DNA from 2 places in the Luteibacter sp. 22Crub2.1 genome. Region 2 is predicted to be linked to the other one. Evidence: riboswitches for the same ligand, from Rfam matches in the RefSeq annotation. Region 2 holds a riboswitch; the other holds the start of a gene.
The links. Region 2 has a riboswitch for cobalamin ahead of B5X73_RS04395 (ribonucleoside-diphosphate reductase subunit alpha). Riboswitches for the same ligand answer to the same signal wherever they lie in the genome.
Positions count from the first base shown of each region.

Region 1: linked by a shared signal. The riboswitch ahead of metE (5-methyltetrahydropteroyltriglutamate--homocysteine S-methyltransferase) and the one ahead of B5X73_RS04395 (ribonucleoside-diphosphate reductase subunit alpha) in region 2 are both predicted to bind cobalamin.

Region 1 covers NZ_FUYT01000002.1:173,351-188,047, reverse strand. The annotation lists gene B5X73_RS02690 (membrane-bound PQQ-dependent dehydrogenase, glucose/quinate/shikimate family) at 1-214, opposite strand, end outside; gene B5X73_RS02685 (aldo/keto reductase) at 352-1,332, shown strand; gene B5X73_RS02680 (glycosyltransferase) at 1,467-2,750, opposite strand; cobalamin riboswitch at 2,841-3,058, shown strand; gene metE (5-methyltetrahydropteroyltriglutamate--homocysteine S-methyltransferase) at 3,253-5,544, shown strand; gene metK (methionine adenosyltransferase) at 5,820-7,040, shown strand; gene B5X73_RS02665 (DUF4142 domain-containing protein) at 7,185-7,727, shown strand; gene B5X73_RS20545 (hypothetical protein) at 7,854-8,003, opposite strand; gene B5X73_RS02660 (sugar ABC transporter permease) at 8,015-9,160, opposite strand; gene B5X73_RS02655 (xylose ABC transporter ATP-binding protein) at 9,201-10,748, opposite strand; gene xylF (D-xylose ABC transporter substrate-binding protein) at 10,800-11,813, opposite strand; gene xylB (xylulokinase) at 11,866-13,347, opposite strand; gene xylA (xylose isomerase) at 13,364-14,680, opposite strand.
Region 2 covers NZ_FUYT01000003.1:278,730-293,426, reverse strand. The annotation lists gene B5X73_RS04465 (reverse transcriptase domain-containing protein) at 1-42, shown strand, start outside; gene B5X73_RS04460 (ATP-dependent nuclease) at 54-1,379, shown strand; gene B5X73_RS21255 (hypothetical protein) at 1,941-2,399, opposite strand; gene B5X73_RS04445 (aldo/keto reductase) at 2,471-3,505, opposite strand; gene B5X73_RS20905 (hypothetical protein) at 3,555-3,695, opposite strand; gene B5X73_RS04440 (MarC family protein) at 3,685-4,236, shown strand; gene B5X73_RS04435 (DUF4142 domain-containing protein) at 4,322-4,819, opposite strand; gene B5X73_RS04430 (DUF1328 domain-containing protein) at 4,918-5,091, opposite strand; gene B5X73_RS04425 (hypothetical protein) at 5,350-5,943, opposite strand; gene queF (NADPH-dependent 7-cyano-7-deazaguanine reductase QueF) at 6,073-6,900, opposite strand; gene B5X73_RS04415 (aldo/keto reductase) at 6,988-7,980, opposite strand; gene B5X73_RS04410 (MerR family transcriptional regulator) at 7,977-8,456, opposite strand; gene B5X73_RS04405 (acyl-CoA thioesterase) at 8,504-8,899, opposite strand; gene B5X73_RS04400 (ribonucleotide-diphosphate reductase subunit beta) at 8,954-9,982, opposite strand; gene B5X73_RS04395 (ribonucleoside-diphosphate reductase subunit alpha) at 10,135-12,651, opposite strand; cobalamin riboswitch at 12,808-13,019, opposite strand; gene B5X73_RS04390 (hybrid sensor histidine kinase/response regulator) at 13,214-14,697, shown strand, end outside.

The DNA.
Region 1 (14,697 bases), on a different contig from region 2:
CGAGCAGCACCACGGCATAGAGCCAGAGTGCGCTGGCCGAACCGCGCGCGAGCAGGATGCCGGTCGCTACGACCGCGGCGCCAGCGATGAGGTAGTAGAACGAGCCTCCGAGAGCCGCGAGCCACGCTCCGCCTCCCACGAGAAAGAGACCTAGAAGCGCTATGACCACGCCCGTGATACGGGGCGGCCTGCGTGAATAAAGAGTGGACGGCATTTCATGACTCCGGTGGGTGACGCGGCAGGGGCGCGTCGCGTCGAAGCCGCGGTTCGCGCAAATCATAGCCATGGCAGGTATATGCAGCGTCTACATCCGGCCGGTCACAATGGAGCATCCCCCGATGGAGTCTTCGCATGCGCTACATCAAGCTCGGCCGTACCGGCCTGGATATCTCGCCGCTGGTGCTCGGTTGCATGACTTACGGCGTTCCCGACCGCGGAAACCACGCCTGGACGCTGGACGAAGAGCAGAGCCGCCCCTTCATTCGCAAGGCGCTGGACCTTGGCATCAACTTCTTCGACACGGCCAACGCCTACTCCGATGGCACGTCCGAGGAGATCGTCGGACGCGCCCTGAAAGATTTTGCGAAACGCGACGAGGTGGTGATCGCCACCAAGACCTTCTTCCACTGGCGCAAGGGTCCGAACGGCGGCGGCCTGTCGCGCAAGGCGATCTTCCATTCGGTGGACGACTCACTGGCCCGCCTCGGCACCGACTACATCGACCTGTTGCAGATCCATCGCTACGACCAGACCACGCCCATCGAAGAAACGCTCGAGGCGCTGCATGACGTGGTGAAGGCCGGCAAGGTCCGCTACCTCGGCGCCTCGTCGATGTATGCGTGGCAGTTCGCGCAGATGGTTTACACCTCGCGGATGCACGGCTGGACCGAGTTCGTCAGCATGCAGGATCACTACAACCTGCTGCAGCGTGAGGAAGAGCGCGAGATGATTCCGTTCTGCATCGACGAGCACATCGCGGTGTTGCCTTGGAGCCCGCTGGCACGCGGACGGCTGACGCGCGACTGGGACGAAGGCAGCGACCGGCAGAAGAGCGATGTCTTCGGCGGAACGCTTTACAACGCCACGGAAGATTCGGATCGCGCCATCGTCGCGGCGGTGAAGAAGGTGGCCGATGCGCGTGGCGTGCCTCGTGCGCAGGTGGCATTGTCGTGGGTGGCGCATCGTGACGGCGTCACCGCGCCGATCGTCGGGGCGTCGAAGCCGCAGCATCTCGATGATGCGGTGGCGGCGATCGATCTGGAGCTGACCGAGGAAGAGACGGCAGCTTTGGAGGAGGCTTATACGCCGCGGGCGATCGCAGGGTTCGAGTAAGCGTTGCTTGCGGCAGTTCGGCTATGTTGTTGTCATACGGCGGTCTCGCCGCGCTGCGCGCGGATCGCCAGCGGGGCTGGCTCCTACCAGAGCAACGCATCGCGCTTCTGGTAGGAGCCGGCCCTGCCGGCGATTCAACCCCGCCGCGCCATCGCCTGTTCGATCACGTCCGCGGCCAGCGACGCACCTCGCTCGGCCCGGATGACGCCCGCGGCGCGCTGGGCACGCAAGGCCACGCCTTCGTCAGTCAGGAGGACGCGCAGCTTCGCCGCCGCCCGGTCGGCGCGGTAACGCGATGCCGGCAACACATCGCCCACACCCAGCCGAAGCACACGCGCCGCGTTGTCAGGCTGATCGAAGCCATGTGGCACCACGAGCGCCGGACACCCCGCGCGCAAACTCTCCTGCGTCGTGCCGACACCCCCGTGATGTACCACCGCGGAAGCGCGCGGGAACAACGCGCCGTGTGACGCATATTCCACAGCCATCACCCCGGCTGGCAACGTGTCGGGCAAGCGCGCGCGCATCTCGGGCGAGCCGGTGAGCAAGACGGCACGACATCCGAGCGCCCCTGCCGCCGCCATGCTCTCGCGAAGGAAGGCCTCGCCCGCGTGCACCGCCGCCGATCCCAGCGTAAACACGATCGGCGCGTCACCCGCGTCGAGAAACGCCGACAGCTCCGGGGGAAGGGTTTCGTTGAAGGGCGAGTAACGGCAATAGCCAGTGACCACGCTGTGCGCCGGGGCATCCAGCGGCGCATGCCCCAACAGCGGCGAATACATCGCCAGCACACCATCGCGCGCGTGCTGTCCGCGATGAAACGGATCGCCCCACACCGACACCGGCGCCAGACCCAGCGACTGCCGGAAGCTGCGCACGGCACGTGTCCACGGTGCGGTCACCCGCTCACCGATCCGGCGCACCCAGGCGCCACGACGCGGCGACGCACGTAAGAAACGGTCGAGTCGCGCCATGCCCGTCGCCGGCGGATCGAAAGCGGAAAGGAACACCGCGGGCGACAGGACGGCGGACAACCACGCCACGCGTGTCGTCTCGCCCAGAATCTGGCCGGCGAAGGCGAGCGTCGAGGTGACGATCGCATCGGCCTCCAGACATACTGGCGCCAGCGCGCGGTAGCTCGCCGCGACATCCTCCGCAGCCAGGTCACGTACGACGAAGCGCGGACCGCGCAGCGGATGGAACGCCCGGGCAGCGAAGGCGGCCTTGTCCTCGGGCTCCGCGATCCCGCTGGCAAGGACGAACCTCAGCCCGGCCTCCGCCACCGCCTCGCGATGAATCGCATGGGCACCGATGGTGACCCGATGGCCCCGCGCCGCCAGCTCCCGCCCCACGGACAGGAACGGAAACAGGTCACCCTGCGATCCCACCGTCGCCATCACGATGTGCCTTGCCGCCATGCCTTACTCCCGATGACCTGGCGCATCGTCGCGGGCGACATGTCGACGCGATGCATGCCTGGCTCGTTGACCTGCCCCGTCCGTAGGGCTAACCTCTGGGCCGCCAGCGGTCTTTATCTCTCTATTCGAATAGAAGGATAAAAGCTAAGAGGGAAGCCGGTGAGAATCCGGCGCTGCCCCGCAGCGGTATGTGGAGACGAGCGCGTCATCAGCACTGGATCGATGGCGATCCGGGAAGCGACACGCAAGGCGGCACCCAGGTGCCACATCCACGAGCCCGAAGACCTGCCGCCGGCCTGGGCGCGCGTGCCGTCATGGGTGCGTGTGCCCTGCCCGACCTGGGCCGTCGCGTTCGCGCGAGGGTCCGGTTCGCCCGCGGGGGCGAAGGTCGACGGCAAGCCGCATGACGCCTTCACGCTGCCGCACCTTCCGTGTGGCAGTGCACGTGCGTCCGCGACGAACCGCCCTTCCCTCCTCTTTGCCACGAAGAGGAATCATCCACATGCCACACGTTACCTACCCCGGTTTTCCCCGCATCGGCCGACGCCGCGAACTGAAGCGCGCGCTCGAAAGTCACTGGAGGGGCGAAACCAGCGCCGACGACCTGCTCACCGTCGCCCGTCAGCTCCGCGAACGCCACTGGCGCCTCGCGCGCGACGCGGGAGCCGACAGCGTTCCCGTCAACGACTTCTCGCTTTACGACCATGTGCTCGATGCCGCCGTCGCGGTCGACGCCATTCCCCCGCGCTACCGTGCACTCCATCAGCGCGATCCGCTGGCCGGCTATTTCGCCATGGCACGCGGCCGTCAGGACGGCGAAGTCGACCTGCACGCGCTGGAGATGACCAAGTGGTTCGACACCAACTACCACTACATCGTCCCCGAGCTGCAGGCGGGCCAGTCGTTTGCCACGCGTGCCGACAAGGTCGTCGCGGAATATCGTGAAGCCGTCACCCTCGGCCATGCGGCGCGCCCCGTACTCCTCGGTCCGTTGACCTTCCTCCGTTTGGCCAAGACCGTCGACGGCAGCGATCCTCTGGCGCTGCTCGACGCGTTGCTGCCGGCGTGGAGCGGTTTGCTCGATGCGCTCGCGGACGCGGGTGCCGACTGGATCCAGGTCGACGAACCGGCCCTCGTGCTCGATCTCGAGCCGGACTGGCAGGCGGCCTATCGCGGCGCTTATGCCGCCATCGGTGAACGGTCGCGCGGCCGCATCCTGCTCGCGACCTATTTCGGCGAGCTCGGCGGCAACCTCGAACTGGCGGCGTCGTTGCCCGTCGCCGGCCTGCATGTCGATCTCGCGCGCGCGCCCGGGCAACTGGATGCCGTGCTCGACGCGCTTCCCGCCGGTCGTGTGCTGTCCGCCGGCGTGCTCGACGGCCGCAACATCTGGCTGAGCGACCCGTCCGCCATCGCGCCGCGCATCGCCAGCGCACGCGAGCGCCTCGGCGACGGGCGTCTCTGGCTGTCGACGTCGTGCTCGCTGCTGCACGTGCCGATCGATGCGTCGGAAGAAAAGCACCTGCCGGGTTCGATCGGTGACTGGCTGTCGTTCGCGCGGCAGAAGATCGTCGAACTGCGACGCTATGCCGACGCCGTCGTCGGCGACGACACGGCGCAGCTCGCGCTCTCGCGTCAGCAAGCGACAGTGGAGGCGCGACTGCTTTCTCCCGACGTGCTGCGCGCCGACGTGCGGGCGCGCGTACGTGGACTGACGCCCCAGTTCGGACAGCGCCGCTCGGCCTACGCGTTTCGCGCAAATGTGCAGAAGCAGCGCTTTGGCCTGCCCGACCTGCCGACCACCACCATCGGCTCGTTTCCGCAGACCACGGAACTACGCCTTGCGCGTGCCGCGCATCGCTCGGGCAAGCTCGACGACGAGGCTTATACGGCCGTGCTTCGCGAGGAGGTGCGGCGCGCCGTGGCGTTTCAGGAAGAAGCGGGGCTCGATGTCCTCGTGCACGGCGAGCCCGAGCGCAACGACATGGTCGAGTACTTCGGCGAACAGCTGCAAGGCTACGCGTTCACGTCTCTGGGCTGGGTGCAGAGTTACGGCTCGCGCTGCGTCAAGCCGCCGATCGTCTTCGGTGACGTGGCGCGTCCCGCCGCGATGACCGTCGCCTGGTCCGCATACGCCCAGTCCCTGACCGCCAGGCCGATGAAGGGCATGCTTACCGGTCCGGTGACGATGCTGCAGTGGTCGTTCGTACGTGACGATCTCCCGCGTGCCGAGGTGTGCCGACAGATCGCCCTGGCTTTGCGTGACGAGGTCCACGATCTCGAGAAAGCCGGCATCGGCATCGTGCAGATCGACGAGCCGGCGCTGCGCGAAGGCCTTCCCCTCCGCCGGGGTGACTGGGCCACCTATCTGGACTGGGCGGTCGACGCGTTCCGGATTACCGCGGGTGGCGTCAGCGACTCGACTCAGATCCATACCCACATGTGCTACTCGGAGTTCAACGACATCATCGAGGCGGTCGCCGCGATGGACGCGGACGTGATCTCGATCGAGACCAGCCGCTCGCGGATGGAGCTGCTGGACGCCTTCACACGGTTCCGTTACCCGAACGGCATCGGACCCGGCGTCTACGACATTCACTCCCCGCGCGTGCCCGGCAAGGAGGAAATGGCCGATCTGCTGTCCCGGGCGCTCCAGGTGCTTCGTCCGGACCAGCTCTGGGTCAATCCCGATTGCGGCCTGAAGACCCGCGGCTGGCCCGAGGTAGCTGAGGCCCTGACCGGGATGGTGGCCGTGGCCCGGGCGGCCCGCGAACGGCTGGCGGAGGTGGCCTGACGGAAAAAGGGGCACCGTGTCCCCGCGCTGTTGGCCTTTCGCGCGCGGGGCGCGCTCCCATACGGCGGCTGCCGTAGGAGCGCGCCCCGCGCGCGAAAGGCCAACAGAGCGGGCGGCAACCCCCTCCCAACCCCCCTCCTACCCCTTCCCCCGCTGAACATCCATGCAATCGTCACCCGCCGGGGGTACCCTTGCCGCTGCAAACCGGCGACGGGGCGTGTATCATGGCGCGCCCCATTTATCTCTTTATCCGTAAAGAAGGATATATACCCTCGATGAGCAATTTCCTCTTCACCTCCGAGTCGGTCTCCGAAGGCCATCCGGACAAAATCGCCGACCAGATCTCCGACGCCGTTCTGGACGCCATCCTGGCCCAGGACCCGCGTGCGCGCGTGGCCTGCGAGACGCTGGTGAAGACCGGTGTCGCCATCGTCGCGGGTGAGATCACCACCAGCGCCTGGATCGATCTGGAAGCGCTGACCCGTAAGGTCATCCTCGACATCGGCTACGACTCCTCGGAAGTCGGGTTCGACGGCGAGACCTGCGGCGTTCTCAACCTGATCGGCAAGCAGTCGCCTGACATCAACCAGGGCGTGGACCGCAAGAAGCCGGAAGAACAGGGCGCTGGCGACCAGGGCCTGATGTTCGGCTATGCGACCAACGAAACCACCGAGTACATGCCCGCGGCGATCCACTACGCGCATCGTCTCGTCGAGCAGCAGACCAAGGTCCGCAAGAAGAAGAACTCGCCGCTGCCGTGGCTTCGCCCGGATGCCAAGAGCCAGGTCACCCTGCGCTACGAGAACGGCGAAGCCGTCGCCATCGACGCCGTCGTGCTCTCGACCCAGCACGATCCCGACGTCAAGCAGAAGGACCTGATCGAAGGCGTGCGCGAGCTGATCCTCAAGCCCGTGCTGCCGGCGAAGCTCCTGCACAAGGGCACCAAGTTCCACATCAACCCGACCGGCAAGTTCGTCATCGGCGGACCGGTGGGCGACTGCGGCCTGACCGGCCGTAAGATCATCGTCGACACCTACGGTGGCTGGGCCCGTCACGGTGGTGGCGCGTTCTCGGGCAAGGATCCGTCCAAGGTCGACCGTTCGGCTGCCTATGCCGCGCGCTACGTCGCCAAGAACATCGTCGCGGCCGGCCTCGCCGACCGTTGCGAAATCCAGGTCAGCTACGCCATCGGCGTCGCCGAGCCGACCTCGATCTCGGTGACGACCTTCGGCACCGGCAAGATTCCCGACGAGAAGATCGAGAAGCTGATTCGCAAGCATTTCGACCTGCGCCCGTACGGCATCATCCAGATGCTCGATCTGGTCCACCCGATGTACCAGCCGACCGCCTCCAACGGTCACTTCGGCCGCAAGCCGTACGACGTCACCGACAAGAACGGCAACACGTTCACGGCGTTCTCCTGGGAGAAGACCGACAAGGCTGACGTCCTGCGCGACGCCGCCGGCCTCGGCGCGACGGTTGCTCGCCGCAAGTAAGTTTTGTGCGACATGCGATAGAAAACGGGCGCCTTCGGGCGCCCGTTTTCGTTCAGGAACCTCAGAAAGTTGCCGCCGGGGTCACAATGCTTTCATGGCTGGAATGAGACATCTGAGAGCCGTTACCGTGCTACCGGAGAATCCATGATGTCACGCACCCTGCCCCGCCTCATCGCGACCGCGCTACTCGTGGCCGCCGTTCCTTTCGCCGCCCATGCGCAGGACGACGCCAAGCAGACCGATTCCAAGGGCGGTACCCCGACCGATGCCGGCTTCGTCACCAATGCCAGCGGCGCAGGCCTGGCCGAAGTGGAGCTGGGCAAGATCGCCGTGACCAACGGCGGATCGGCCAGGGTGAAGTCGTTCGGCCAGCACATGGTCGACGACCACACCAAGTCGGGCGAGGAGCTGAAGAATCTTGCGAGCGGAGACCGCGGCTATGCCACCGCCGAGAGCCCGCCGCCCGCGAACCAGAAAGACATCGACGCGCTGAAGCGCCTCAATGGCGCGGCGTTCGACAAGGAATACGCGAAGGTCGCCGTCGCCGATCACGAGAAGGCCATCGCCATCTTCGAGGTCGAGGCCGAAAAGGGCTCGAACAAGGAACTGCAGGCCTTCGCTAAGAAGACCCTGCCGACGCTGAAGCAACATCTGAAGATGGCTCGGGCGCTGAACAGCGGAAAGTAAGACCTGTAGGAGCGCGCCTCGCGCGCGATGCCCTTAACGCCTGACGCACGACCGTCAGCGCAAGAGCGTCGCGCGCAGGCGCGCTCCTACATTTTTAGGGGCGATGCCGGACGAAGCCGCGCAACGTCAGGCCCGGGGACGTGACGAATGCCGTCGGCTGGGCCATACCTTCATCGGCGCGCCATGCCCGCCGTGGTCATCCGGCGGGTCGATGATGCCGTTATCTTCGAACCGAACCTGGCGCCACTGACCCTGGAGGGTGTCGAAATCGTCCATGATTTTCATGCTCAGCCGTTACGGTTCGAACCCGACAGCACGTCCACCCACACGGCGAGCACAAGGATCGCGCCCTTGATGATCATCTGCCAGGAGTTGTCGACGTCCATCAGCTGCATGCCGCTGTCGAGGCTGGCCATCACGAGGGCGCCGATCAGCGCGCCGTAGACCGTGCCGGAACCGCCGCGCATCGACGTGCCGCCGATGAAACAGGCGGAGATGGCGTCCAGCTCGCCGCCGGTACCGGCGGAGGGCGAACCCGAACCGGTGCGAGCCACGGTGATGATGCCGGCGAAGGCGCACATCAGGCCCATCAGCGCGAACACGACCAGCTTGACCCGGGCGACGTTGACGCCCGAGAGGCGCGTCGCTTCCATGTTGCCGCCGACCGCGTAGATATGGCGACCGAACACGGTCTGGGTCGAAACGTAGGTGAACACGGCCAGCAGGCCGAGCAGGATCATCACCGGAATGGGAATGCCGTTGGCGTCGTTGAGCGTGCGCACGAAGCCGAAGATGACCGCGCCGATGGCGACCAGCTTGACCGCATCGACCCAGACCGCGCCCTGCTGCAGACCGAGCTTGCCCCGACGCATGCGCCGGCGGACGGTCAGCGCGACCATGGCAAGGAAGATGATGGCGCCGATCCAGCGCGACATCGCCACCGGGACGAAGCCCTGGCCGAGCTGGATGAGGTCATCCGGCGCCGGCGCGATGGTGGAGCTGCCGGTGATGTAAAGCACGATGCCGCGGAAAGCCAGCATGCCGCCGAGACCGACGATGAACGACGGTACGCGCATCTTGGTGACCACGAAGCCGTTGAACGCACCGATAAGCAGGCCGAGCACCAGCACGGCGCCGATGGACGTCCACGTGCCCCAGCCCTGGTTGACCGTCAGGATGGCGACCACACCACCCAGCAGGCCGAGCTGCGAGCCGATCGACAGATCGATCTCGCCCGCGATGATGACGAACACCATGCCGCAGGCAAGCATGCCGGTGATGGCCATCTGCCGGAACAGGTTGGACAGGTTGCCGGGCGTGATGAAGGCCTGGTCGGTCTTTACGTGAAAAAACACCCAGATGAGCGCGACGGCGATGAGCAGCGCGAGGATCTTGTAGCGGACGAACAGTTGCTGGATTTGCTGGGCCTGCATGGAGGAGCTTCCGTGGTGGCGCGTGGATGGGTTCGAAGGATCAGGCCGCGTGTGCGGGCCCCTCGGCGGCGTGTGAAATCGCGGCGGCGAGCACCTGCTCCTGCGTCAGACCGACGTTCTTGAAGTCGCCGCGAAGCTTGCCCTCGCCGACGACGAGAACGCGATCGCTCACGCCGAGCACCTCGGGCATCTCCGAGGAGACCATGATGATGGCGACGCCCTTGGCGGCCAGTTCGAACATCAGCTTGTAGATGTCGTACTTGGAGCCGACGTCGACGCCGCGGGTCGGCTCGTCGAGGATAAGCACCTTGGGGCCGGGCAACAGCATCTTGGTCAGGACCGCCTTCTGCTGGTTGCCGCCGGACAACCCGACGATCGCCAGTTCGGGACTGGCCGTCTTGACGCGCAGCCGCTTGATCTCGGTGTCGACCACCTGCAGCTCGGCCTGACGGTCGATCTGCCCGGCGTGCGCATAATGCGCCAGCGTGGCGAGCGTGATGTTGTCGCCCACACCCAGCAGCGGCACGATACCCTGACGTTTACGGTCTTCCGGCACCAGCGACAGACCGGCCTTGATCGCCTGCTCGGGCGAACGGATCTTGATCGACTTGCCCTCGAGCACCAGCTCGGCCTCATAGCGGCCGGGATAGGCGCCGAAGATCGCCGAGACCAGTTCGGTACGACCCGCGCCCACGAGCCCGGCGATACCGACGATCTCGCCGCGACGCACTTCGAACGAGATGTCGTCGACGCGCTTGCGGTTCGGGTTGGCCACGTCCCAGCAGGTGACGTGCTTCGCCTCGAAGATCACCTCGCCGATGTCGTGGTCCATCTTCGGGAACAGATTTTCGATCTCGCGCCCAACCATCGCGGTGATGATCGTATGCGTGGTCATCTCGCTCATCGGCTTCGTGACGATGTGCTTGCCGTCGCGGATGACCGTGACCGTGTCGCACACGCGTGCCACTTCGTCGAGCTTGTGCGAGATGTAAACGCAGGCCACACCGTCGCGCTTGAGGTCCTCGATGATCGACAACAGCGTGTCGGTCTCGGAGGAGGTCAGCGACGACGAGGGCTCGTCGAGGATCAGCAGGCGCGCGTTTTTCGCCAGCGCCTTGGCGATCTCGAACAACTGCTGGTAGCCGCCGCCGTAGTTCATTACAGGGGCCGCTACGTTGACGTCCTTGAGCTTGAGCCGGGCGAGCAGCGCCTCGGCCTTCGCATACATGGCGTCGTAATCCATCACACCGCCGAATTTGCGGATCTCGTTGCCGAGGAAGATGTTCTCGGCGACGGAGAGCTGCGGTACCAGCATCAGCTCCTGGTGGATGATGACGATGCCGGCCGCTTCGCTGTCACGCACCGAGTGCGCCCGCAGCGGCTTGCCGTCGAACAGGATCTCGCCTTCCCACGTGCCATAGGGATACACGCCGGAGAGGACTTTCATCAGGGTGGACTTGCCTGCGCCGTTTTCTCCGCACAGGCCCACGCATTCACCGGGCCGCACGGCCAGGTCGATGCCATTGAGCGCACGCACGCCGGAGAATTCCTTGACGATCTGGCGCATCTCGAACAGGTATTCGCTCACGGTCTTCCTCACTCAAGGTGGCGCCCCGCACGAAGCGGGGCGCCCCCGATCTTACTGACCCACCTGGGCCTGGGTATAGAAGCCGTCCTTGACCACGAGATCGACGTTCTGCTTTGTCAGCAGGGTCGGGGTCAGCAGGATAGTGTTGATGTCGCCCTTGCCGTTGTTCATCTTGGAGGTGAAGTTCGGCGCCTTGCCCTGGGCGAGGTCGACCGCCAGGTTGGCGGCATCCGTGGCGATGGTCTTGATCGGCTTGTAGACCGTCATGGTCTGCGTACCGGCCTTGATCCGCTTGATCGCGGCGAGATCGGCATCCTGACCCGACACGGCGACCTTGCCGGCGAGCTTCTGGCCGTTCAGCGCGGCGATGGCACCACCCGCGGTGCCGTCGTTCGAAGCGACGATGCCCTGGATGTTGTTCTTGTTGGCGGTCAGCGCGTTTTCGATGATCGACTGCGCGTTAGAGGCCAGCCACTCGTTGGTCCACTGCTGACCGACGATCTTGATGTCGCCCTTGTCGACCAGCGGCTTGAGCACCTTCATCTGGCCTTCGCGGAGGATCTTGGCGTTGTTGTCGGTGGGCGCGCCGCCGAGCAGGAAGTAGTTGCCCTTGGGTGCGGCATTGACCACGCCCTGGGCCTGCATCTGACCGACCTTGTCGTTGTCGAACGAGATGTAGGCGTCGACGTCGGCGTTGAGGATCAGGCGGTCGTAGGAGATGACCTTGATGCCAGCCTTCTTCGCTTCGGCCACGACGGTCGTCAGAGTCTTGGCGTTGAACGGCACGATGACGATGACGTCGACCTTGCGCGAGATCAGGTTCTCGATCTGCTGGATCTGCTTCTGCTCGTTGGCATCGGCGGACTGCACCGAGACCGTGGCGCCCTTGGCTTCAGCGGCGGCCTTGAAATAATCGCGGTCCTTGGTCCAGCGCTCGACGCGCAGGTCGTCGATGGAGAAGCCGATAACCGGCTTTTCCTTGCTGGCGTGGGCCTGCGGCGCCGCGAAAATGCCGGCGCCGGCCATCGATACGGCGAGCAACGTGTATAGGGCCTTGTGCTTCATGCTCATCTCCATGCTTCTGGGTTCACCCTCTTCAGGGCGGAAATTCGTCGCCTCAGGCGGCGTCGGAATACAGCGGCTTCAAACGCTCGTACGAGCGGCGGAACAGAGGGTGACGTGTTTGAAGAAAATATGCATGACGCGCTGCATCGGGCTCGCGGACGGCGGTAACCTCCGGCATCGGACAGACCTCATCCAGCGTGGCTTGCGGGTCTACCGCCAGGCGTGCGAGACGGGCCGCGCCGAGCGCCGGGCCGACTTCGCCACCGGCGCGCAACACCAGCTTCTTGCCCAGAATGTCGGCCAGCATCTGAGTCCAGTAGGCACTACGCGAGCCGCCGCCGATGACCGTGATCTCGTCGGCCACCAGGCCGGTCGACTCGACCGCCAGCAAGCCGTCGAGCAGACCCAGGCCGACGCCCTCGAGCGTGGCGTTGGCGAGATCCGCGCGCAGCGTGCCCGGACCCAGGTTGGTGAATGAGCCGCGTGCATGAGCATCGTTGTGCGGCGTGCGCTCACCCGTGAGGTAAGGCAGGAACACCGGGCCGTCGGGTTTCAGGCCGGCGGCTTCGGCCTCCGCCAGCAGTGCCGGGACATCCTTGAAGCCCGTGAGGCGGGCGGTGAAGTCCAGGCAGCTGGCCGCGTTGAGCATCACCGACATCAGGTGCCACGTGTCAGGCAAGGCATGGCAGAAGCTGTGCACGGCCTGCTCGGGGCTGGCACGGAAACCATCGGACACCGCGAAGTACACGCCCGAGGTGCCCAGCGAGAGCATCGCCTGACCGCTGCGGACGATACCCACGCCGACGGCACCCGCCGCGTTGTCGCCACCACCGGCGGCGACGGGCACGGTATCCATGCCCCAGCGATCCGCCAGCTCCCGGCTCAGCCGACCCGCCGGCTGGCTGCCTTCGAAGACATCGGGCATGTGCGAGCGATCCAGGCCGGTCGCGGCGAGCATCGCATCGCTCCACTGACGCTTCTCGACATCGAGCCAGAGCGTGCCGGCCGCGTCGGAGGCATCGGTCATGTACTCACCGGTGAGCTTCAGCCGCAGGTAGTCCTTGGGCAGCAGCACCCTGGCGACCTGCGCGAAGATCTCGGGCTCGTGCTTGCGGACCCAGGCGAGCTTGGGCGCCGTGAAGCCCGGAAACGCCACGTTGCCGGTGATCGAGCGGAAGCCCGGCACCTTTTCCAGTTCGGCACCCTCGATGTCGGACCGGGTGTCGTTCCAGAGAATCGCGGGGCGCAGGATTTTGTCTGACTTATCGAGAAGGGTCGCGCCGTGCATCTGGCCCGAGAGACCGATGGCCGCCACGCGGCGGGCATCGGCACCCTTGAGGACATCCGTGACCGCCACCTCGGTGGCCGCCCACCAGGCCGCGGGATCCTGCTCGGACCAGCGCGGCCTGGGATGGGACACCTCGAGCGGGCTGGACGCACTGGCCCGCACCGCCCCCGTGTCGTCGATCAGCACCGCCTTCACCGACGAGGTGCCGAGGTCGATACCGAGGTACATGCGTTCCTGTGCTTCCATCAAAACGAACTCCCTATCAGCCGTAGATATAACGGTTGACGATATTTTCGAGCAATTCCTGACCGCCGGAGACGTGCTTCGGGTGGATGTCGCGAGCAATCGCCTCGTCCGACAGGGAAGCGAGCGTGAAACCACCGTTGAGGATCTTGGCACCCAGCTCGGCATCCCAGCCAGCGTAGCGCTTCGCCTTGAAGTCGGCGAGGGCGTCGCGCTCGATCAGTTTCGCCGCACGCTCGAGGCTCAGCGCCAGCGCGTCGATACCACCGATGTGACCGTGGAAGAGATCCTCCGCCGCGCTGCTCTGGCGACGCACCTTCGTGTCGAAGTTGTAACCGCCCGTGGTGAAGCCGCCGGCCTTGAGGATCTCATAGGTCACCAGGGTGAGCTCTTCGACACTGTTCGGGAACTGGTCGGTGTCCCAGCCGTTCTGCGGATCGCCGCGGTTGGCGTCGATCGAGCCGAACAGACCCAGCGCGATGGACGTGGCGACCTCGTGCTGGAACGAATGGCCGGCCAGCGTGGCGTGGTTCGCTTCGAGGTTGGTCTTGACCTCGTTCTCCAGACCGAAGTCCTTGAGGAAGCCGTACACCGTGGCGCTGTCGTAGTCGTACTGGTGCTTGGTGGGCTCCTGCGGCTTCGGCTCGATCAGGATCGTGCCCTTGAAGCCGAGCTTGTGCTTGTGTTCGACGACCATCTGGAAGAACCGGCCCAGCTGCGCGCGCTCGCGCTTGAGGTCGGTGTTGAGCAGGGTCTCGTAGCCTTCGCGGCCGCCCCACAGCACGTAGTTCTCACCGCCGAGGCGATGCGTGGCTTCCATGGCGTGACGGACCTGCGTCGCGGCGTAGGCGAACACTTCCGGCTGCGGATTGGTCGCGGCACCGGCGGCGTAGCGCGGGTTGCTGAACACGTTGGCCGTGCCCCAGAGCAGCTTCACGCCGGTTTCGGCCTGCTTCTTCTCGAGCACGTCGACCATCGCGGCGAAGTTGTTCCTGTATTCGGCGAGGTTCGCGCCTTCCGGTGCCACGTCGGTGTCGTGGAACGTGTAGAACGGCGTGCCGAGGCGGGAGAAGAAGTCGAAGGCAGCGTCGGCTTTCTCACGCGCCTTCTCCAGCGGGTCGCCCGCGGTCTGCCAGGGACGCTCGAACGTGCCGGCACCGAAGACGTCCGAGCCCGGCCACACGAAGGTGTGCCAGTAGCAGACGGCGAGACGCAGGTGCTCGGCCATGCTCTTGCCCAGGATCTGCTTCTTCGCATCGTAGTGATGGAAGGCGAGCGGATTGTCCGACTGCGGACCTTCGTAGGCGATCTTCGGAATGTGCGAAAAGTACGACATAACAAATCCTTGACAAA
Region 2 (14,697 bases):
ACCACTGTGATTGATAGCCTGCTACACAGGTCTGCCCAATGAGTCGCCTACAAGTGACGCTGGACGCCATCCAGCACGTTGCTCGTCTGCACCTTGATGTGGATCTCTCCCAGAGCGGACTGATGTGTCTCGTCGGCCGAAACGGAGCGGGAAAGACGACCTTGGTTAGAGCGCTTCGCAATCTTTCCAACTCCGACACGTTCGTGCGAACAGCGACACCCTACGCGTTCTCGGAGGAAAGCAAGATCGTCTATGACCTGGACGGCGAACAGGTGACGTTTTCCTACAACAACGTTGTTCGCTCGCTCGACTGTCGCGAGAAGATTTCCAAAAAACTGCGCCAGCTTATTGCTGCCGAGCTTCCAATGCCATATGGAGCCCGGTTCAACTACTTCAGAAGCGCTAGCGAGGCTGACCAAGACATTCGGACCGCCATTGCCTTTGGAACCTACGACAGCCCAGAAGAGCTAATCTCCTTTTTGAATGCGGTATACGAGACCGACCGTTACTCAGCAATGGTCGAGGTTCGACTCAAGGGGAAGAGCTACTATGCCCTTGTCAGGGACGACGGGACATACATCAGAGAAGATTATCTAAGCTCCGGCGAGCACTTCCTAATCAATCTCTTCCGCACCATCAAGGGGCCCTCAAGGCTCTTGGTCATTGATGAGATTGATCTGTCCCTAGACGCTGCTGCTCAAGCAAATCTGCCCAATTGGTTGCGCGGATTCTGCGCACAATACGGCCGAAAAATCCTCTTCACAACGCACTCGCTCGCACTGATGCGGCAGCTAGAAGTTGAAGAACTGTTCTACATAGAGGGGGAGGATGGCGAGGTCACAATTAAGCCGATCTCCTACAGCTACGCGATGGCGAGACTGTTTGGATTTGCGGGGTATGACAGATACATCTTGACTGAGGACAAGATGCTTACTGCCTTCATCGGTCATATTGTGTCTAAGAACTGCGAAAAAACTCTCTTGCGTCACAAAATCATCTTCATCGGTGGGGGTTCTCAGATCGCCGAGCTCATCAACAAAAATGGAACGGAAGAGTTCTTGGCCCCGAAGGATAAAGTCATTGCAATCCTCGATGCCGACCAGAAAAACGAGAAATTTGCAGGGGACCCGGGCATTCACACCATCCCGCTGGAAAGCATAGAGAAAGCTCTGCTAAGGGCTAGTCAAGAGGATGCCGACTTCCCTTTTCAAACGCATAAGAGCGATTACACCCACGGCAAGAGCTTGAACCACGACATCAAAGACCAAAAGATCGCCACTCAAGAGCAGATCTTTGACTACCTCCTTGAAAGGCATAGGGATGAGTTCAAGGAGATCGTCGGAACCATTTGCGCCTTCCTGCCCCCGGCGCATAGCTAGAAGTTACCGCCTCCCTGCTCGGGACGTGGTAAGTGCGATCAGCAGGAGCAGAGGTTCGATGGATACGTTTGTTGGGATTTCCTAGCCCTTGAACACTACCCCCGATTTTTAGCGATGTCGCGCATCTGCCACAGCAGCTCCTCCCACACCCTTTCTGGCAGCTGAGACATCATCAGGATGGCCTCTGCCACGGGCTCCCTGACAGCGCGCGAGTAGGATATTCGGCGGCTGAAATACATCGCGAGAATGTGGGTGCGACGTCTCCCCGAGGCTATTCCCACGCGCATGACAGAGGTCGAATTGCGCAGGTACGCCGGATCTTTAGGAAAGGGCGATCGTATGTAGGGTTTGATAGCGATCGAAGGGTTTGTTGCAACGCTCGCATACATGCGCCTCACCGTCTCCGGTCCAAGCGACCAGAGATGGTGAGGCGATAATCTGGGCAGACGGCGAGCAAGCTGAATCAATCGTCAAGTTTTACTTGACCGTTCAAACCGAGGGCGCGCGACGCGTGCTGCGTGAGGTCAACCATTATCGTACGGCGATGATCCTGGCCGTCGACTATCGGGTGAATTCCCGGTGTGCCACCGGCCGCCCCGCGACCGCCCCGTACAGCAGCGCCCCCACGACTGCCGATATCAGATGCGCGATGGTGGTGATCGGCGGAAGCCAGACGAGATAGAGCGCGATGCCGACCAGGCCGGCGGCTGCCGCGATGGCCAACGCCAGGCGTGAAGCCCTGTCCTGAGCACCCGTTCGTTGCCATTGGATCAGCGCCACACCTGCCAGCGCCGACCATATGCATGAGATACCTGCCGCGTTCGCGAGGAACCAGAGACCGATCTGGATGGCCGTCATAACCACGAACACGGAGAGCCACGGCAGCCACGCGCGAAACGGACGTGCGCGCCAGGCCCACGCGTTGCCGGTCGTGGTGATAGCCAGGAGTGCAACATTGATCGTCGTATGAAGCACGCTGCCGTCATACGTGAGGCTGCGGATGATGAGGTCGGCGGGCATACGCTGTGGCTCCTAAAAATCCAGAGCGCATGATACGAGCCACGCTCGTGCGTGGCTCGCACTGCAGAACGTTACTTACCCAACGTCACCGGACTCGGATTGCGTGACGCCAGAGTCGCCTGCTGATGCCAGTACGGATAGATCGGACGCGTGGCGCTGGCGTCGTCGAGACGCTTGATCTGGTCGGCGTCCAGCTTGAACGACGTGGCGCCCAGGTTGTCGCGCAGCTGAGTCACGTTACGTGCGCCGATGACGATGCCTGACACGGTGGGACGCGAGAGCACCCAGGCGAGGGCGATCTGCGGCACGCTGTGGCCGGTCTCTTTCTCGAGGGCTTCGAGCACGTCGGTGATCGCGAACAGGTGCTCGTCCGGCACGGCCCAGGTCGCGTCCGTCGCGGCACGGCTGCCTTCGGCGGGCTTCTTGTGGCGACCGACCTTGCCGGTCAGCTTGGCGCCGGCAAGCGGGCTCCAGACAAGTGCACCTACGTTCTGGTCGAGGCCGAGCGGCATCAGCTCCCACTCGTATTCGCGGTCGGTCAGGGCGTAATAGACCTGGTTGATGACCGGCCTGGTGAAGCCGTGGCGGTCGGCCAGTGCCAGCATCTTCATGAGGTGCCAGCCCGAGTAGTTGGACACGCCGAAGTAACGGATCTTGCCGGCGCGCGTGAGCGTATCGAGGGCATGCAGCATTTCTTCGATGGGCGTGAGCGCGTCGAAGGCATGCAGGTGGTACAGGTCGATGTAGTCGGTGCCGAGACGCTTCAGGCTCGCTTCGCAGCTGCGGATGATCTTGTCACGCGACGTGCCGATGTCGTTCGGGCCGGCACCCATGCCCATGCCGGTCTTGGTCGAGAGCAGCACCTGATCGCGACGGCCGCCGATGGCCTTGCCGAGAATCTCTTCCGACAAACCGCCCGAATAGGCGTCCGCGGTATCGAACATGTTGCAACCGAGTTCGAGCGAGGCGTCGACCATGGAGGTTGCCTCCTTGACGTCGGTGTCGCCCCATTTCTTGAAGAACTCGTTGCCGCCACCGAAGGTCGCGGTGCCCAGGATCAGGGCGGGAATCTGCAAGCCGGAGCCGCCAAGCGAACGGTATTCCATGAGTCATCTCTCTGTGGTTGGAAGCCCGTCGAGCGTACACCTGTCGAAGTTAGCGGAAGGTATCGCTCGCCCCGGGTTGCGCCGATACGGCGCGTGCGGCGTGGATCGCCAGTCCGTAACTTTCCGTGCCGGGGTCGACCGGATCGGACAGCACCAGCTTGACGTGCTGCTCGTCGCGGGTGGTAGCCACGGCGGACGAGCGCGAGCGCCTTGCGCGACAAGTCGCCCTCAACAGCCTGCTCGTGCTGACCGGATCGCTGTTCATCGGCGCTTATGTGCTCGCCTTCTTCGGCATCTCGATTCCGGTGTTGCGGGTCGGCGGTGGTCTGGTCATCGCGGCCGCTGGCTGGCGCATGCTCAACGGCTCGGACGACGATGATGAGGACGACACCAAAGTGCACCGGCACCATGGCGACCCCTCGTTCTACCCACTGACACTGCCGTTCACCGTGGGGCCGGGCTCCATTGCGGTGGCCATCGCCGTGGGTACCGGCTCACCGCGCCATGGCGTCGACTGGGTGCACTTCGTGGCCGCAGCGATCGCACTCGCTGCGATCAGTGTCGGCATTTATCTGAGCATGCGTTACGCCGACCGGATAGGGCACCGGCTGGGCAAGGAGCGCACCAAGGTCATTCTGCAGCTGCTGGCCTTCGTGATTTTTTGCATTGGCATCCAGTTGCTCTGGGGTGGACTGTCGGAACTGCTGGGTATGCCCAATCACGCCACTTAGGGCTCAACTGCTTAGGTGCTGACAACCGGCGCGTGTGAGTTTCTGAAGCGGCATCCGGCCTGATCGACGGCGCCTCGCGGCGACGTCAGAACGGCGGCAGGCTCTGTGCCAGCTTCTCGTGTTCCTTCAGCATGGGCAACTGGCCGCGCGCGTAATCGCGGATGTCCACGTCTTCGCCTTTTTCCGCTTCGAGTTCGTAGAGGCCTGTGGCCAGCTTGTGGTCCCGAACCATCGCATCGGAGTAAGCGCGGTCAAACTTCGCACCGTCCAGGCCCTTCATCCGGTCGATGTCCTGTTGCTGCGCCGGCTCCGGTGCGACCGCGATCTGCACGCCCTTGCTACCCGCAAGCTTGCCCAGCGACTCGTTTGCCTTCGTGTGGTCGGCGACCATGCGTTCAGCGTATTTTTTCACGTCGCTGGATGACGCCTGATCGGCGGCGAGTTTGCCCAGTGCGATCTCGGTCAGGCTGGCACTGCTGGCGCGCCGGATAAAGTCGGTATCGGTGGCAGTCGTCTTCGCCTGCTGGGCGATGGCGGTGCCGCTCATGGACAACGCAAGCAGCGTCACGAGGATGCGATTCATGGCCTGGGCCCTCAGTGTGGGAAATCCGTACCGCAGACAGAACAACGCCCCGGTCTGGGGCCGGGGCGCTCTTCTTTCTTACCTGGGTGTGTCGAGGCTTATATCCTCGGCCCGCGACGCAGACCGCCGAACAGCAGCGACAGAATGAACAGGATCAGGAAGACCACGAACAGGATCTTCGCAATGCTGGCTGCGCCGGCGGCGATGCCGGTGAAACCGAAGATCGCTGCGATCAGCGCAATGACGAAGAAGATAACGGCCCACTGAAGCATGATGTTTCTCCTAGGGATGCGGGTTGGTTGATGGCGCCCCGCCGGGCGTCCATCGCCGCGTCGAGTCGGATGCCATTCGACCATCGCCGGTCTGAAAGGAGCGTCTTCACGCGGTGAGGCGTGTTCTCACCGCTCGCTGACACGGTCTACACGCATCCGCGCGGGCGCGCGACCCTGTTGCCTCATCGGCAATGCACGCCGGCCCCAAAAAAAAGGGCAGCTTTCGCTGCCCTTTTCCATCACATCGGGGTCGATGAATTACTTCTTCTTGACCTCGAAGGCTTCGTTGCCCACGGCCTGGCCGTTGAGCGACACGGTGACCTTGTACTTGCCTTCCGGCCACTCGTTCGGATTCTGGATCTTGAACGTGGTGACGGCCGGGCCGTCGGTGCTGATCGACTGGCTGATGTCGCTGACCGTGGTGGTCGTTTCGCCGTCCTGGAAGGTCCACTTCGCGTTCAGCGTAGCGCCGGCAGTGGTGCCTTCGGTGGCGACCGAAGCGTAGATGGTCTTGTCGCCCGGGGCGAAGGCGTTCTTCGCCTTGGCGACCTTCTTGTCGGCGCCGACGGCGCTGCCGAGGGTGACCGAACCGACCTTCAGCGACTCGCTGGCGGCGGCCGGCGCAGCCGGGGCGGCGGCCGGAGCAGCCGGAGCGGCAGCGGCGGTGGGCGAGGTGGCAGGCGCGGCCGGCGCCGTGGTCGCCGCCGCAGGGGCGGCAGCCGGAGCCGGGGCGGTCGCGGCAGCGGCCGGCGCGGTGTTCTGCTGCTCTTCCTTCTTGCCGCAGGCGGTGAGGACCAGCAGGCCGGCGACGGTGGCCGTGCAGAGGGCGTACGAGCGGAAGGAAAGCTTCATGTCTGGATTCCGGAATGACGAGTCAGGTTCGAACGGGGCGGTATCGGGGCCGATCCCCTTGGCCGCCGCAGAGTACAGGCTACACAACTAAAGGCAAGACCAATGAAGAACGCATGAATGTGTCATTCATTATTGGCGGGCGCCGCGCGGGTTGGCCGGCACGGCGGCCGGGTCCGTGCTGCGGAACGGATTGATGTCCAGGCCGCCACGACGGGTGTATCGGGCGTACACGGACAACTCGCGGGGCGCGCAGCGGGCCGTGACATCCATGAAGATGCGCTCGACGCACTGCTCGTGGAATTCCGTGTGGTTACGGAAGGAGACGAGGTAGCGAAGCAGGCCCGCGCGGTCGATCGGCTTGCCGGTATAGGCGATCTGCACGCTGCCCCAGTCCGGCTGGCCGGTGACCGGGCAGTTGGAGCGGAGCAGGTGCGACACCAGTACTTCGCGGGCGTCCCCGTCGTTCGCGACGAGAAAATCCGCCCTGGGCGGGCCGTAGCTGTCGAAGTCCAGCTCCTGCGTGTCCAGCAGCAGGCCTTCCGGTTCCGAGATCGGAGTGCCGTCCAGCTCGCCGGGCGCGTGCAGGACGATGCCGACCGGACCACCCGCGGCGGCTGAAAGATCGCGGACCAGTGTCTGGCGCAGTGTCGCGGCATCGGCCACGCGTTCCTGGGCAAAGCTGTTCAGATACAGCTTGAACGACTTCGATTCAACGATGTTGGGCGTCGTCGCCGGAAAGCGGAATTCAGCCACCGCCACGTGCGGCTTGCCGCGTTTATCCAGCCACGAAAGCTCGTAGCCGTTCCACACGTCCACGCCGTGGAAGGGCAACGCGGCTTCCGCCACGCCGATCTCATCGCGCTTGCCCTGGCGGGGAATGGGAAACAGCAGGCCGGCGTCATAGCGATCCGCGTAGACGGTGGACTTGCCCAGGGGCGAATGTTCGGGGGACGACATGGCGGCAACGGCGGCGGTAAAGGCCGCCATTATAAGGGACGACCGCCCCGGGACCGGATCCCGGTATCGGGGCGGCTGTCCGGGCGTTCAGGCGTTGACGAAGCCCATCATGCTGCTCTGATAACGGTCGCCAAGCGCCGCATCCGGCGGGAACACCGCGTCGATCTCGGCGATCTCGGTGGCCGTAAGGCTGACGTCATCGGCGCCGGCGTTTTCCTTCAGGTACTTCACACGCTTGGTGCCCGGGATCGGCACGATGTCCTCGCCCTTGGCCAGCACCCACGCCAGTGCCAGCTGACCTGGCGTGCAGCCCTTGTCGGCGGCGAAGCGGCGGACCTTTTGGACGATCTCGAGGTTCTTCGTGAAGTTCTCGCCCTCGAAACGCGGATTGTTGCGGCGATAGTCGTCCTCGGCGAAGTCGTCCGGCGAGGTGATCGCACCAGTGAGGAAGCCTCGGCCCAGTGGGCTATACGCGACCAGCCCGATGTCGTGCTCGCGGCAGGCGGCCAGCGTGCCGGTGGTTTCCGGATCGCGCGTCCACAGGGAGTACTCGCTCTGCAGGGCGGTGATCCGGTGTACGCCCGCCGCCTTGCGGATCGACTCCGCCGAGGCTTCGGAAAGGCCCAGGTAACGCACCTTGCCTTCCTCGACCAGCCGCGCCATCGCGCCGACGGTTTCCTCGATGGGCACGCTGGCGTCCACGCGGTGCTGGTAATACAGGTCGATGTGATCGGTCTTCAGGCGGCGCAGGCTGCCTTCGACCGACTCGCGCACATATTCCGGGCGGCCGCTGATGCCGCGCTTCGATGGATCGTTGGGGTCACGCACGATGCCGAACTTGGTCGCGAGGAACACCTTGTCGCGACGACCGCTGAGGACGCGCCCGATGAGCTCCTCGTTGGTGTGCGGACCGTAGGCGTCGGAGGTGTCCCAGAAGGTGATGCCCAGATCCAGCGCGGTTTCCAGTGTCGCGATGGACTCTTTCTCGTCGCCGGGGCCGTAGAACTCGCTCATGCCCATGCAGCCGAGGCCCTGAGCCGATACGTCCGGGCCGTTCTTACCGAGTTTGCGTGTCTTCATGCCTGTTTCCTGCGCGGGGAGGTGGGGGTCTTTTCGCGGGGCCGCGCCGTGGGCGGCGGGGGCGCCGTCACGGCAGGAGGCGCCGGTTCAGGGAATGACACACCTTCCTCGCCATACGCCGAGCGGTACATGGCGATCTTCTTGTCCAGCCGCGCGATCGTCTCGGTCAGGGTGACCAGTTCGTCGCGCAGAAAGGCGGCGTGGCGTGCCAGCAGGTCGCCGCGCAGGCGGATGCTGTCGGGCGTCTCACCCTGGCGGCGCAGCTCGGAATACTCCTGCAGCGTACGCATCGACATGCCGGTGGCGCGCATGTGGACGACGAAACGCAGCAGGGCGAGCTCGTGCTCGCCGTATACCCGCTGGCCGCTGCGGCGCGGCACCGGGTCGATCAGGCCGATCTGCTCGTAATAACGCAGGGTATGGACGGTCAGGCCGGTCGCCAGGGCGGCCTCGGCGATGGTCAGGTAGGTGGTCATGCCGAAAGCCTACGCCTTCGAGTGCGCTCTAGGTCAAGCGCCTCTTTTCATGCGGCCGCGGGCAGCGGCTGCACGGGTGTCGGCTTGTACTCGCTGTCCAGCGCGATCATCGTGAACGTGCCCCGCGTGCACAGCTCGCGCGCGCCGGTGATCAGATCCTCGGTGTACATCGCCACGTCGATCTTCATCGACGTACGGCCCACCGAAATCACCGTGGCGATCAGCTCGACCATCTGGCCTTTACGGACGGGCACGTGGAAGTCGACCTGCTCCGAACGGGCGGTGACGACGATCTGGCGGGAGTAACGCGAGGCCGCCAGAAAGGCGGCCTTATCCATCCACGCCAGCGCCTGGCCGCCGAACAGCGTGCCGAGGTGGTTGGTGTGGTCGGGGAAGACGATTTCGAGGACGCGAGCCTCGGTGGGGCGGTCGATCGCGGTCATGGGGGACGATTCCTGTTGCAGTGCAGCATGCATCATACAGGGTCCCCCGTTTCCTCAGAACGACTGGTCGAACGCGACCTCGCCCTGCACGCCGACCTGGTACGACGACACGCGCCGCTCGAAGAAGTTGGTCAGTTCCTGCACGTCCTGCAGGTCCATGAAGTCGAACGGATTCTTCGAGCCATACTTCTTGGGCATGTCCAGCTGGACCAGACGCTGGTCGGCGCAGTATTCGAGGTACTGGCGCATGTCGTTGACCGACAGGCCGGCCACGCCGCCCGAGAGCACGTCGGCGGCGAACTGGGTCTCGCAGGCGATGGCGTCCTCGAGCATCGCTTCGACTTCCTGACGCATCTGGTCGTCGAAGAGGTCCGGCTCCTGCTCGCGCACGGTGCGCACGACCTCGAAGGCGAACGCCATGTGGCCGGACTCGTCGCGGAACACCCAGTTGGTGCCCGAGGCCAGGCCGTGCAGCAGACCACGCGAGCGCAGGTAGTACACGTAGGCGAAGGCGGCGAAGAAGAACAGACCTTCGATGCACGCGGCGAAGCAGATCAGGTTGAGCAGGAACTGGCGACGGTGCTCGCGCGTCTCGAGGCGGTTGAGGTTCTGGATCGAGTCGATCCACTTGAAGCAGAACTCACCCTTCTGGCGGATCGACGGAATGCTCTCGATCGCGGCGAAGGCCTTGTTGCGCTCGGCCGGTTCCGGAATGTAAGTGTCCAGCAGCGTGAGGTAGAACTGCACGTGCAGCGCTTCTTCGTACAGCTGACGCGAGAGGTACATGCGTGCTTCGGGCGAGTTCACGTGCTGGTACAGATTGAGTACCAGGTTGTTCGACACGATGGTGTCGCCGGTGGCGAAGAACGCGACCAGGCGGTGGATCAGGTGCCGGTCGGCGTCCGACATCTTCGACTTCAGGTCGGTGGTGTCGAGCGAGAAATCCACTTCTTCCACGGTCCAGGTGTTGCGAATCGCCGCGCGATACATCTCGTAGAACTGCGGGTACTTCATCGGCCGCAGGGTCAGCTCGAAGCCGGGATCGAGAATGTGGGTATCGCGGGTGACGGGAGAAGCGGACATCGGGCTACCTCAAATTAAATACGTGTAGGAGCGCGCCCTGCGCGCGAAAAACCAACGAAGCGGCGATGCTGGAACGTTTGGCGCAGGCAGCGGCTTCGCGCGCGGGGCGCGCTCCTACAGGGGTGCTGCGCCCCTGTAGGGGCGCGTTGCTTTTATTGGCAGGCTTCGCAGTACTCGGGGTTCTCGAGCGAGCAGAACACCGCGGCTTCGGCCTGCTCCTGCGCATCGGCGACCGGAGCGGCCGGCGTGGGCAGCGAGGCCGACGACGAGCTCACCGTGGTCTTGGCGATGCGGGTGGCGGGACGCGAACGCAGGTAGTACGTCGTCTTGATGCCCGACTTCCACGCGTACATGTACATCGAGGACAGCTGACCGATGTTCGGGTTTTCCATGAACAGGTTCAGCGACTGGCTCTGGTCGATGTACGCACCGCGCGCGGCGGCGAGATCGATCAGTGCCTTCTGCGGCAGTTCCCACGTCGTGCGGTAGACCTCTCGCAGCGCGGCCGGAATCGCGGCGATGCCCTGCACCGAACCTTCGGCGAGCTTGATCTGATCGCGCACGTCTGCGGTCCACAGGCCAAGCGTCTTCAGTTCGTCGACCAGATAACGGTTGACGACGAGGAAGTCGCCCGAGAGCGTCTCGCGCTTGAACAGGTTGGACACCTGCGGCTCGATGCACTCGTAGCAGCCGGCGATCGAAGCGATCGTGGCGGTCGGAGCGATGGCGATGACCAGCGAATTGCGCAGGCCCTTGGCCTTGATCTTCTCGCGCAGCTCGGCCCAGCGGCCCTCTACGCCGGTCGGCGTGGCCGCCGGCCAGTAGTCGAACTGAAGCTCGCCGTTGGCGGCGCGGGTTTCGTCGAAGCCCGGGTGGGCACCGTCGCGCTCGGCGATCTCGTTGGACATCGACAGCGCGTGGAAATAGATCTCTTCCTGGATGCGCGTGGACAGCTTGCGCGCTTCTTCGGAGTCGAACGGCAGGCGCAGCTTGAAGAACACGTCCTGCAGGCCCATCACGCCCAGACCCACCGGACGCCACTTCATGTTGGCCGTCTTCGCCGTGGCGATCGGGTAGAAGTTGAGGTCGATGACGCGGTTGAGCTGACGCACGGCGGTGCGCACCGTGGTACCGAGTTTCTCGTAGTCGAACTGACCGTCCACCACGTGGCGGGCCAGGTTGACCGAGCCGAGGTTGCATACGGCGGTCTCGCCCTCGGAGGTGACTTCGAGGATCTCGGTGCACAGGTTGGACAGGTGAATGACGTTTTCCGGACGCGCGGTCTGGTTGCTCGTGGCGTTCGAGCGGTCCTTGAAGGTCATCCAGCCGTTGCCGGTCTGTGCCAGCGAACGCAGCATGCGGGCGTACAGCTCGCGTGCCTTGATCGACTTGGCGGCCAGGCCCTCGGCCTCGGCCTTCTCGTAGGCGGCCTCGAACGTCGCGCCCCAGGTGTCGACGAAGTGCGGCACGATCTTCGGATCGAACAGCGACCAGTCGCCGTCGGTTTCCACGCGGCGCATGAAGAGGTCGGGCACCCAGTTGGCGAGGTTGAGGTTGTGCGTGCGGCGTGCGTCGTCACCGGTGTTCTCACGCAGCTCGAGGAATTCCTCGATGTCGGCGTGCCAGGATTCGAGGTACACGCAGGCGGCGCCCTTGCGCTTGCCACCCTGGTTCACCGCGGCGACCGAGGCGTCCAGCGTCTTCAGCCAGGGCACGAGGCCGTTGGAGTGACCGTTGGTACCCTTGATCAGCGAGCCGCGCGAACGGATGCGCGAGTAAGCCAGGCCGATACCGCCGGCGAACTTGGACAGCTGGGCCACGTCGCCGTACTTGGCGTAGATCGACTCCAGGGCATCCTGCGGCGAGTCCAGCAGGAAGCACGACGACAGCTGCTCGTGCGCCGTACCGGCGTTGAACAGGGTCGGCGAGCTGGCCAGGTATTCCAGCGACGACAGCATGCGATACAGCTCGAGCGTCTCGGCCACGTCGTTGCCGCCGAGCGCGCAGGCGATGCGCATGAAGAAGTACTGCGGCGTTTCGATGACGAAGCGCTTCGTCGGGTGACGCAGCAGGTAGCGGTCATAAACCGTGCGCAGGCCGAAGTACTCGAAGCGGCGCGAACCGGTCGTGTCGATGGCGTCGTTGAGCTTGCGCGCATTGACCTGGACGAAGTCACGCAGGCGCTCGTTGAGGATGCCCAGGTCGAAACCGGTGGAGATCGACTGCGAGAACGACTGGATGTCCTGACCGGATACTTCCTTGTCGACGAAGGCGGCGAGCAGGCGTGCGGCCAGCTGGCCGTACTCCGGTTCCTCGGCGGTGAGCGCCGCGGCGGTACGGATCGACAGCTGGTCGAGTTCCTGCGTGGTGGCGCCATCGTAGAGGCCGCCGATCGTCTTCAGGGCGACGCGCATGGGGTCGACCGCGAACAGGCCGTCGGCGCTGCGGGTCACCGCGCGCACGATCTTGTTCACGTCGACGACTTCCTGGCCGCCGTTGCGCTTGGTGACGCGCATCTGGCCAGGGTTGTGCGGGGGCGTCAGCGCGAAGGCCGGCGGCGGGTCGTTGCGGTAGCCGGCGGCAGGCGCCTTGTCCGTGGTGTTATTGGCGGAGACGGCGGCATCGGCCGTCTCGGTGCGCTCGCGCGCGGAAGAATCCATCGTGGTCATTGTCTTGGCTCGCCCCAGGTTCTATCACCCGTTCCCGGTCGGCTGGCTCGTGAGGGATGGGGCTGATGCGGGAAACGGCCGGGGACGGAGCGCGCCGCGAAGGGGCTCCGGTCCGCGACGTGCTTCCCCGCGGAAGCCGTCACCACTATCGAGGCCGCCCGGGCACCGATTGCTGGCAGGTCTTCGGACTCATGGACAAGGGCCTTTCGGTCCGCCTACCCGTCGCTTCCCAGCCCCTGAAGGACCAGTGCATTGAACGGGATCGTTTCCATTTACCGCTGCGGGGCAGTTCCGGATTCGCACCGGATTCCCTATTAAGTCCGACGGGCAGTCGCGCCTCTCCGGACACCAACGGGACACACCATATAGGCGGAGGTTGGCAGCGTCAACACAAGATGTAGGGTGTCGCCGCTATGTGCTTGATCCTTCGCAAGTGATTTTTTGCAACCCCTTTCCCGCGACGCGACGGAGGGGATCATGAGGGTTTTGTGAAGACCTTCTACACAAAGCTTATGACCACTAACCGATAACATCTGCGTTCTTTCATAGGATCGCTCGCTAGATGACCTCGACGTTCGCGCTGCAGGAACATGCCCTGGTCACCGATGCGTTCGATGCGCTGCCCTACGGCTTCACCGCCGTCACGGCGGATGGCGAGCTCCTGTATGCCAATGCCTGGATGACGGCACGTCTCCGCGACGCGGGTGCCTGCGGCTTTCTGACCTGGTGGAACGAGGAAAGCCGGTCTCGCCTCGAGACCGCCTTGTCGCTCGCTGACGCCGGGGGCATCCGTGAGCTGGCCCTGGGTTCCGTGGAGGGCGCCACCTGGCGCGTCTCGATCGAGCCGTGGCGCGCTTCGGCGCTGGGCCAGGCGTCCTTCGTCGTGAGCGTCCGGCCGCTGTCCGGGGAGACCGAGGCCGCGCGCACCATCGAAGAGCGCCGCATCGCGCTGATCGAGGTCAGCGACATACTCCGCGAAGTCGAAGATCCCGCCGAGATCGCCTACCGCGTGGCCGAGGTCCTCGGCCGCGCGCTTCGTGTCAGCCGTGCGGGCTATGGCTCGGTGGACACGATCGCGGAAACCATCACGATCGAGCGCGACTGGAACGCGCCGGGCATCGTCACGATCGCCGGTGTCCTCAACTTCCGTGAATACGGGTCCTACATCGACGATATCAAGGCCGGCCGTACCGCGGTCGTCTCCGATGCGTACAAGGACCCGCGCACGATCCATACGGCGGACGCGCTGGCGTCGATCAGCGCCACGTCGTTCATCAACATGCCGGTGACCGAGCGTGGCGGCACGGTGGCGCTGCTCTATCTGAATCACGAGAGCCCGCGGGAGTGGCCGGAAGAAGAGATCGACTTCGTCCGCGAGGTCGCCCATCGCACCCGGGTCGCGGTGGAGCGACGTCGCGCCGAGGCCGAGCTGCTCGAGTTCGCGCACAGCCTGGAGCGTCAGGTCGCCGAACGTACGCTGGAGCGGGACCGCATCTGGCGCCTGTCGAGCGACATCCTCGTCGTCGCGGACACCGACACCCGCCTGCTCTCGGTCAACCCGGCGTGGACCGCGATCCTCGGCTGGAGCGAGCGCGACACCATCGGTCGCTCCTATCTGGACTTCGTGCACCCGGACGACACCGGGCGCACCGGTGAGGAAACCGAGCAGCTGGCCGACGGTGTGGCTACGCTCCGTTTCGAGAACCGCTACCGCACCGCGGACGGTGGCTTCCGGCACCTGTCCTGGCGGGCGGTGCCCAGTGAGGGCATGATCTTCGCCGTGGCGCGTGACGTCACCAGCGAGCGCGCACGCGACGCTGAACTCGGCGCCGCCCAGGAACAGCTGCGCCAGGCGCAGAAGATGGATGCGATAGGCAACCTGACCGGTGGCGTCGCGCACGATTTCAATAATCTCCTGCAAGTCATCAGCGGCAATCTGCAGCTGCTTGGCGCGGATGTGTCGGGCAACGAACGGGCCGAGCGGCGCGTCGCCAATGCGATGGCCGGCGTCACGCGTGGCTCCAAGCTGGCCGCCCAGTTGCTCGC